One region of the Enterobacter ludwigii genome, then DNA from elsewhere that is predicted to be linked to it. Evidence: predicted binding sites of a transcription regulator. Region 1 holds the regulator's gene; the other holds the start of a gene.
The links. The regulator CRP, encoded in region 1, controls carbon source genes, mostly activating them, when cyclic AMP is high. The targets are predictions, from matches to a motif close to ATGTGANNNNNNTCACAT.
Positions count from the first base shown of each region.

Region 2: cdd (cytidine deaminase) is a predicted target of CRP. The motif match lies at 2,369-2,386, and genes of this name have one in related genera.

Region 1 is NZ_CP017279.1:2,883,984-2,888,387, reverse strand. Features, by position in the region: gene argD (bifunctional acetylornithine/succinyldiaminopimelate transaminase) at 1-135, shown strand, start outside; gene BH714_RS13600 (YccS/YhfK family putative transporter) at 132-2,219, opposite strand; gene crp (cAMP-activated global transcriptional regulator CRP) at 2,277-2,909, opposite strand; gene BH714_RS13590 (OsmC family protein) at 3,221-3,625, shown strand; gene BH714_RS13585 (phosphoribulokinase) at 3,692-4,404, opposite strand, start outside.
Region 2 is NZ_CP017279.1:2,410,288-2,414,691, forward strand. Features, by position in the region: gene dusC (tRNA dihydrouridine(16) synthase DusC) at 98-1,030, opposite strand; gene BH714_RS11345 (CidA/LrgA family protein) at 1,225-1,623, shown strand; gene BH714_RS11350 (CidB/LrgB family autolysis modulator) at 1,620-2,315, shown strand; gene cdd (cytidine deaminase) at 2,445-3,329, shown strand; gene sanA (outer membrane permeability protein SanA) at 3,457-4,176, shown strand; gene BH714_RS11365 (glutamine synthetase family protein) at 4,298-4,404, shown strand, end outside.

The sequences.
Region 1 (4,404 bases):
CATGAAGGGGTGATGGTGCTCAATGCCGGACCGGACGTGATGCGCTTTGCGCCGTCGCTGGTGGTCGAAAATCAGGACATTGAAGACGGGTTAAACCGTTTTGCCGCGGCGGTCGCGAAGATCGTAAACGCTTAAGACTCCGTTCGCGTTAAGCGACGGGTTAACCATATCCCGTGGTGAGGGCGCTGACGCCATGCTACCGACGAAATGGTGTGCATGGTGTTCAGATGCCCGAGAACGCGCTGCAGATGCTGCTCCAGGGTGCTCATTGGCCCGTGGGTGAGCGTCTCTGGCGCCTCCAGAATGTTCGAATCCCCTGACTCGCCAGGCGCGTCATACTCGAGTCGCTGCTGACACCGCTGAAGGGCAATCTCACACGACTGCAGGTAGCGCTGCGCCAGATCGGGCGTCAGCATCGTATGTTCCCGCGCCAGCGTGGTCATGGCGTTGATATGCTCAACGATAAACTGGCTGTGCGTCACCCAGAGCTTCATGTCCGCCAGATAGTGCGAGTTAAAGCCGGGCTCCTGCATGGCCTGATTCAGCGAGTTAAACAGGGCGTTATGCGCCTGGTTGACCTTCATCCGCTGATACGCCAGCGGAGAGGGCTGCGGGTCGTCACTCAGGATCAGGCGAATGGCCTGCTGGTCGGCCTCCAGCGCATCATGGGCGTTCTGTCTGAGCAGCCCGCTTTGCCACTGAGGCCACAGCCAGACCATGCCGCCAAAGGCAATCAGGCAGCCGATCAGGGTATCGACCAGCCTGGCGATAATAAACTGCTCGCCGTTGAGCGTGAGCAACTGCAGGGTATACACCGCCGTTACCGTAAAGCCCACCATCGCCCAGCCGTAGTTTTTGCGGATGATCAGGTAGCTCACCATCGTGATCACCAGCATCCCTGCCAGCGTATAGCCTTCCGGCACGTGAAAGTGCAGCGTAACGCCCGCAATGATCAGCCCCGCCATCGTTCCGCCTGCCCGGTGCAGAATGCGCACCCGCGTCGCGCCATAGCCGTTCTGGGTGACAAACAGGATGGTCATTAAAATCCAGTACGGTTTGGGCAGATGTAGCGCCATGCCCATCAGGCTGGCAATGCTCAGCATCACGCTAATTCGCGCGGCGTTGCGCAGGGCAGATGATTTAAGGGAGAGGTAGCTTCTGAGCGCCGGCAGCAGCGGCAGGCGTTTTTGTTTGTCGGCCATCAGGTCGCGCGGATAAAGCGGACGCTGGGTTCGTAACACGCGGGCGATACGGCTGAAGTGCCAGGCAGCAAACTGACCCACCGGGTTGTCTTCATGCTGACGGGCAATCTTCTCCAGCGCGCCGAGCTGTTTGTCCATGTTAAAGCGCGTGGGGTAGCGGTGATACAGAATATCGTCAGCCAGCACCCGAAGGCGCGCGGAGACGGTTTGCGCGTTCCAGCGGATCACCGCTTCGGCATGGCTGCGCTCGACCAGTTTTTGCACCTCCTGCGGCTGGTGCAGGCTCACGGAGATATGCTCCTGTAAGTCCAGCCCCACCTGGAAGACGCGCAGCAGCCGCTTATATTCGTGGTTCTTATTGGCGGCGAGCATATGTAGCTGCTGATAACACTGGCTTATCAGGTCCACCACCTTTTGCTGACGCGTCAGCAGCGGCGGCAGTGATTTTTCTGGATCGGTATGCTGGGTGAGCAAGGTGTATTTGGCTTCACAGTAATCCGCCAGCTGCACGTAGAGCAGGCTCAGGGATTCCCGCAGGGGCTGTTCCCGCCACAGCCAGAACCAAAACCAGTTAAACAGCCCGTACCACAGCGTACCGAGGGCGTAGATCAGCAGCGGCTCCCACACCGGCATGTTACCCGCAAGGCTCAGCGTGAAGATGGCGGCAATCAGCGACGCGGGAAGCAAACGCGCGTGCAGTGAGCTGATTTCAGCGGTTACGCCCAGGGTCATCGCCAGGACGGTGAGGATCAGCGGCAGCGGGATATCGCGGGCCAGCAAAAGCTGCACGGCGAGGCTACAGCCCGCAAACAGCGAGCCGCCCACGATCAGCCGTTTGAAAAAGCGCTTATGCGGTGTATCCAGACCGGCAATGTTGCAGCAGGCGGGAACGAGAGAGAAGAGCAGACCTTGCTGAAGATGGCCCAGAATCAGGCCCACGGCCACAGGAAGGCACAACACCAGCGTTTGTCGCAGTGCGTAGTTAACTTCCGGGTGATAAATCAGCCTGCGCCACATGGGGAATAGAGACAAAAACGGCGTGACACCTTGCGATGGCACGCCGTTTGAGCGGAATTAACGCGTTCCGTAAACCACGATGGTTTTACCGTGTGCGGAGATCAGGTTCTGATCTTCCAGCATTTTCAGAATACGGCCCACTGTTTCACGGGAGCAACCGACAATCTGACCGATTTCCTGACGGGTAATTTTAATTTGCATGCCATCAGGGTGAGTCATCGCATCGGGTTGTTTCGCCAGATTCAGCAGGGTCTGAGCGATACGGCCGGTCACGTCCAGGAAGGCGAGGTTACCCACTTTCTCAGATGTCACCTGCAGACGGCGCGCCATCTGCGAAGAAAGACGCATCAGGATGTCAGGGTTAACCTGAATCAACTGACGGAATTTCTTGTAGGAAATTTCAGCCACTTCACATGCTGTCTTTGCACGAACCCAGGCGCTACGTTCCTGGCCTTCTTCAAACAGGCCCAGTTCACCGATGAAATCGCCCTGGTTCAGATAAGAAAGGATCATCTCTTTCCCTTCTTCATCTTTGATCAGCACTGCCACCGAGCCTTTGACGATGTAATACAACGTTTCCGCTTTTTCACCCTGGTGAATCAGCGTGCTCTTCGATGGGTACTTATGAATGTGGCAATGAGACAAGAACCATTCGAGAGTCGGGTCTGTTTGCGGTTTGCCAAGCACCATGCGCTGTTATCCTCTGTTATAAGCTGTCACCAGAGTCATAAGATGCATCCGGACTCTGGGGTTGCAATCGAATTCTTACCCATACCCTGGGAAGTCGGCTATCGTAACGTTTCGCAGCCAGTAAAGTTTGATGTCCTCTGCATACATGTGTAACGTCAATGTATTACTGTAGCATCCTGAGTGTTTTAGCATAGCTTTCGCCGCGTGTCTCCTGGTGTCTCGCTTCAGCATGACGCAGGTCGCCTTCCATTGCGAGAAATGTAACGCACGCGTAATCTGTCACCAAAAATGCAACGTTGGAGTGAGTGAATATGCAAGCGCGTGTGAAATGGGTTGAAGGTTTAACGTTCCTGGGCGAGTCCGCTTCAGGACACCAGATTTTGATGGATGGTAACTCCGGTGATAAAGCACCAAGCCCAATGGAAATGGTGCTGATGGCAGCAGGTGGATGCAGCGCAATTGATGTGGTGTCGATCCTGCAAAAAGGCCGTCACGATGTGACCGACTGCGAAGTAAAACTCACCTCAGAACGCCGCGAAGAGGCACCACGCCTGTTCACCCACATTAACCTGCATTTCATCGTCAGCGGGAAAGAACTGAAAGACGCGGCGGTCTCACGCGCGGTCGATCTTTCAGCGGAGAAATACTGCTCGGTCGCGTTAATGCTCGAGAAAGCGGTAAAAATTACGCATTCGTATGAAGTGATCGACGCCTGATATTGGGGGGCATCGTTCACCCCGATGCCCTCACCGAAGCCCTCTCCCACGCGGAGAGGGAAATCATCAGGCGATTTTCTTCCCTTCTATCAACCGCTGCACCAGCGGCATCATAATTAATTCCATTGCCAGCCCCATTTTTCCGCCCGGAACCACTAACGTATTCATGTGCGAAATAAATGAGCCCTGCAGCATCGCCAGCAGCCAGGGGTAATCAATGCCGTCGAGATTGCGGAAATGGATAACCACAAAGCTCTCATCCAGCGACGGGATACTTTTGGCGGCGAACGGGTTAGAGGTGTCCACTGTCGGTACGCGCTGGAAGTTGATATGCGTGCGGGAGAACTGCGGCGTCAGGTAAGTAATGTAGTCTTCCATGGAGCGCACGACGGAATCCATCACCGCCTCGCGTGAATGGCCGCGCTCGCTGATGTCACGCGTCAGCTTCTGGATCCACTCAAGGTTCACGATGGGCACCACGCCAACCAGCAGATCCACGTGACGCGCCACGTCATGCTGCGGCGTCACCACGCCACCGTGCAACCCTTCGTAAAACAGGACGTCGGTCGGTTCCGGCAGCGGTTGCCAGGGGGTAAAGGTGCCGGGCACCTGGTTCCAGGGAACGGCTTCATCGTAGGTGTGCAGATATTTGCGTGACTGCCCCTTGCCGCTCTGGCCGTACTCCTGAAAGGTTTGCTCCAGCAGGCCGAAGTCATTGGCCTCCGGGCCGAAGTAGCTGATGTGTTTACCCAGATCGCGCGCCTTGCGGATAGCCATAT
Region 2 (4,404 bases), 470 kb from region 1:
TCCTGCGTTGAATACAGTGGCACCTTAACATCGTGGCGTCACGTTGAAAACCTGCTTTGTTTTATATTTTAAAAAAGTGTGAGCAAATTAACGCTTATTATTTGGACTGAATCACCCGTGCAATATCAGCGGAAGTCTGCAGCGTGCGGATCTCCTGAAATAACCCCAGCGCTTCACTGTACTCTTTGCGTAAATAACTGAGCCACTGCTTAATTCGCGCGACGTGATATAACCCGGTATCACCCTGTTTTTCGAGGCGGCTGTATTTTTTCAGCAGCGTGACCACATCAGCCCACGGCATACGTGGTTCGTTATATTTAATCACCCGGCTGAGGTTTGGTACGTTAAGCGCGCCGCGGCCAATCATCACCGCATCGCAGCCAGTCTCTTTCAGGCACGCCTGCGCGCTTTCGTAATCCCAGATTTCGCCGTTGGCAATAACGGGAATGGTGAGTCTTTTGCGGATCTCGCCAATCGCCTGCCAGTTAATACGTTCGGCTTTATAGCCATCTTCTTTGGTGCGGCCATGCACCACCAGCTCAGTGGCCCCGGCCTGCTGCACGGCATCGGCAATCTCAAATTGCCGCGCGTCGCTGTCCCATCCCAGACGCACCTTTACCGTCACCGGCAGATGCGACGGTACAGCCTCACGCATGGCTTTTGCGCCACGGTAAATCAGCTCCGGATCTTTCAGCAAGGTGGCGCCGCCGCCGCTACCATTCACCAGTTTTGATGGGCAACCGCAGTTGAGGTCAACCCCAAAGGAACCAAGCTCTACGGCACGGGCCGCGTTCTCCGCCAGCCATTCGGGATACTGACCCAGTAGCTGAATGCGCACCAGCGTGCCGGAAGAGGTGCGGCTCTGATGATGCAGTTCCGGGCAAAGGCGATAGAATGATTTTACTGGCAACAACATATCGACCACGCGCAAAAACTCCGTTACGCAGAGATCGTAGTCGTTCACCTCGGTCAGAAGCTCGCGCACGAGGGAGTCGAGCACGCCTTCCATTGGGGCCAGTAAAACACGCATAGCAGTACCTGTGAAAAAAGACGCGCTATAGTAGCCGCTCTCCCGGCATGAGGAAAGCCCGGCGGTTAACCCGGTGAGGTTATACCAGACGTTCCATTTCGGAATGTCTGGTATGCTCAAAATTCATGATGTGATCCGTGGCACATTTTTAGGTTTAATTGTATGATGAATTCGTTTCATCAAGGACTTTCACCATGAGAAAATCATTGAACATTATCTGGCAATATCTTCGCGCATTCGTCCTGATTTACGCCTGCCTGTATGCCGGAATCTTTATCGCATCCCTGCTTCCCATCACCATTCCCGGCAGCATCATCGGAATGTTGATCCTCTTTGTTTTGCTGGCATTGCAAATTCTGCCTGCCAGATGGGTTAACCCTGGCTGCTTTGTCCTTATTCGCTATATGGCGCTGCTGTTCGTGCCTATCGGCGTCGGGGTTATGCAGTATTTTGATTTGCTCCAGGCGCAGTTCGGACCCATTGTGGTCTCCTGCGCGGTCAGTACGTTGGTGGTTTTCCTGGTAGTAAGCTGGAGTTCGCATCTGGTGCATGGCGAACGTAAAGTGGTTGGGCAGAAAGGAACAAAACAATGATGGCCAATATCTGGTGGTCGCTGCCGTTAACGCTGGCAGTATTCTTCGCCGCACGCAAACTCGCCGCACGTTTCAAAATGCCGTTACTTAATCCGCTGCTAGTGGCGATGGTGGTGATTATCCCGTTCCTGCTTCTCACCGGCATTCCTTATGAACGCTACTTTGCCGGCAGCAAAATTTTGAATGACCTTCTGCAGCCCGCCGTGGTGGCGCTGGCCTTTCCTTTATATGAGCAATTGCACCAGATCCGCGCCCGCTGGAAATCCATCATTACCATCTGTTTTGTCGGGAGCCTGGTGGCGATGATCACCGGCACCTCGGTGGCGCTGTTGATGGGCGCTTCTCCGCAAATTGCGGCCTCTATTCTGCCTAAGTCGGTCACCACGCCTATTGCGATGGCCGTGGGCGGCAGCCTGGGGGGGATTCCGGCCATCAGCGCCATGTGTGTGATATTCGTGGGGATCCTCGGCGCGGTCTTTGGACATACCCTGCTGAATGCGATGCGTATCCACACCAAAGCGGCACGAGGTCTGGCGATGGGTACCGCGTCGCACGCCCTGGGCACCGCGCGCTGCGCTGAACTGGATTATCAGGAAGGGGCGTTTAGCTCACTCGCACTGGTGATCTGCGGGATTATCACCTCCCTGCTCGCACCGTTTATTTTCCCGCTGATTGTGGCGGTCATGGGTTAAAATTTGCGATGCGTCGCGCAAATTTCATTTTGTTTTCATAAGTTGCATACATAATGAGAAGTGGATCACATATAAAGCCCCGGCGGCTCCGTAAACTACCGATCCATTAACCTTTATGAGGCAAACGCCATGCATCCACGTTTTCAAGCTGCTTTCGCCCAGCTTGCAGAGAATGTGCAATCAGCTCTGGCCCCGATTCTGGCGGATGAGCATTTCCCGGCCCTGCTGACGGCTGAACACGTCACGGCACTGAAAGAAGCCACAGGGCTGGACGACGACGCGCTGGCCTTCGCGTTGCTGCCGCTGGCGGCAGCCTGCGCCCGCGCCGACCTCTCTCATTTCAACGTCGGTGCGATTGCACGCGGCGTAAGCGGAACCTGGTACTTCGGTGGCAACATGGAGTTCCTGGGCGCGACCATGCAGCAGACCGTTCACGCGGAACAAAGCGCCATCAGCCACGCCTGGCTGCGCGGTGAACAAGCGCTGAGCGCCATTACCGTTAACTACACCCCTTGCGGCCACTGCCGCCAGTTCATGAACGAGCTGAACAGCGGGCTGGAGTTACGCATCAATCTGCCAGGCCGTGCGCCGCATACCCTCGGGGATTACTTGCCTGACGCGTTTGGTCCGAAAGATCTCGACATCAAAACGCTGCTGATGGATGAACAGGATCACGGTTTTGCCCTTTCCGGCGATGCGCTGAGCGAAGCCGCGATTCGTGCGGCGAACAAGAGCCACACGCCATACAGTCACTCCCCAAGCGGTGTGGCGCTGCAGTGTCGTGATGGTCGCATCTTCACCGGCAGCTATGCCGAAAACGCCGCCTTTAACCCGACGCTGCCACCGCTTCAGGGCGCCCTGAATTTGCTGAGCCTCAATGGCTATGACTACCCGGACATTCAGCGCGCTATTCTGGCAGAGAAAGCCGACGCGCCGTTGATCCAGTGGGATGCCACCGCCGCAACGCTGAAAGCGCTCGGCTGCTCAACTATTGACCGTGTTTTGCTTGCGTAATGCCTCCGGCGGGCAGAAATGCCCGCCGCTTTGCTGAAAAACCCCTCAGTTGATTCGCTGTTTCTTGCGCTAACCAGGCGGGTAAAGTAGCCTGAGTTAAATTTCACCTTCGGTACGAGCCATCTGCATGTTAAAGCGCGCTTTTTACAGCCTGTCTGTCCTGGTCGGCATACTGCTGTTGATCGTGCTGGGTCTTGATCGCTGGATGAGCTGGAAAACGGCTCCGTATATCTTTGACGACCTGCAGGACCTGCCCTATCGTCAGGTCGGCGTTGTGCTGGGTACCGCCAAGTATTACCGCACCGGGGTGATTAATCAGTATTACCGTTACCGCATTCAGGGCGCGCTGAACGCGTATAACAGCGGCAAAGTGAATTACCTGCTGCTGAGCGGCGATAATGCGCTGCAAAGCTATAACGAACCGGTCACCATGCGCAAAGACCTGATTGCCGCTGGCGTCGATCCGGCCGATATCGTGCTCGACTACGCCGGGTTCCGCACTCTGGATTCCATCGTGCGTACGCGCAAGGTTTTCGATACCAACGATTTCATCATCATCACCCAACGCTTCCACTGCGAACGGGCGCTGTTTATCGCACTGCATATGGGTATCCAGGCGCAGTGCTACGCCGTGCCGTCGCCTAAAGATATGCTGAGCGTCCGCGTACGTGAGTTTGGCGCGCGTTTTGGCGCTCTGGCCGATCTGTACATCTTCAAACGTGAACCGCGCTTTTTAGGTCCGCTGGTACCCATTCCGGCGATGCATGAAGTGCCGGAAGATGCGCAGGGCTACCCGGCCGTCACGCCAGAACAACTGCTTGATATGCAGAAAAAAGAGAAAAAATAGCCTCGCCTTTATACTTTCTTTATACCGGGCGTAACGCTTTTTATCCCGCCTTTACGCCGCCCCTTTTAAGCTGAGTTCACTGCCGCTACGGCTTCATTGAAGAATGACTATGAACTCAATAATGAATGCGTTTTTCCTGAAAAATATCCGCCCTTATTTTAACTTCCCGGGTTTATCACTCCCGACGGCACTCAATGCTGGCCTCTGGCTTGATGACAAACTTGATGC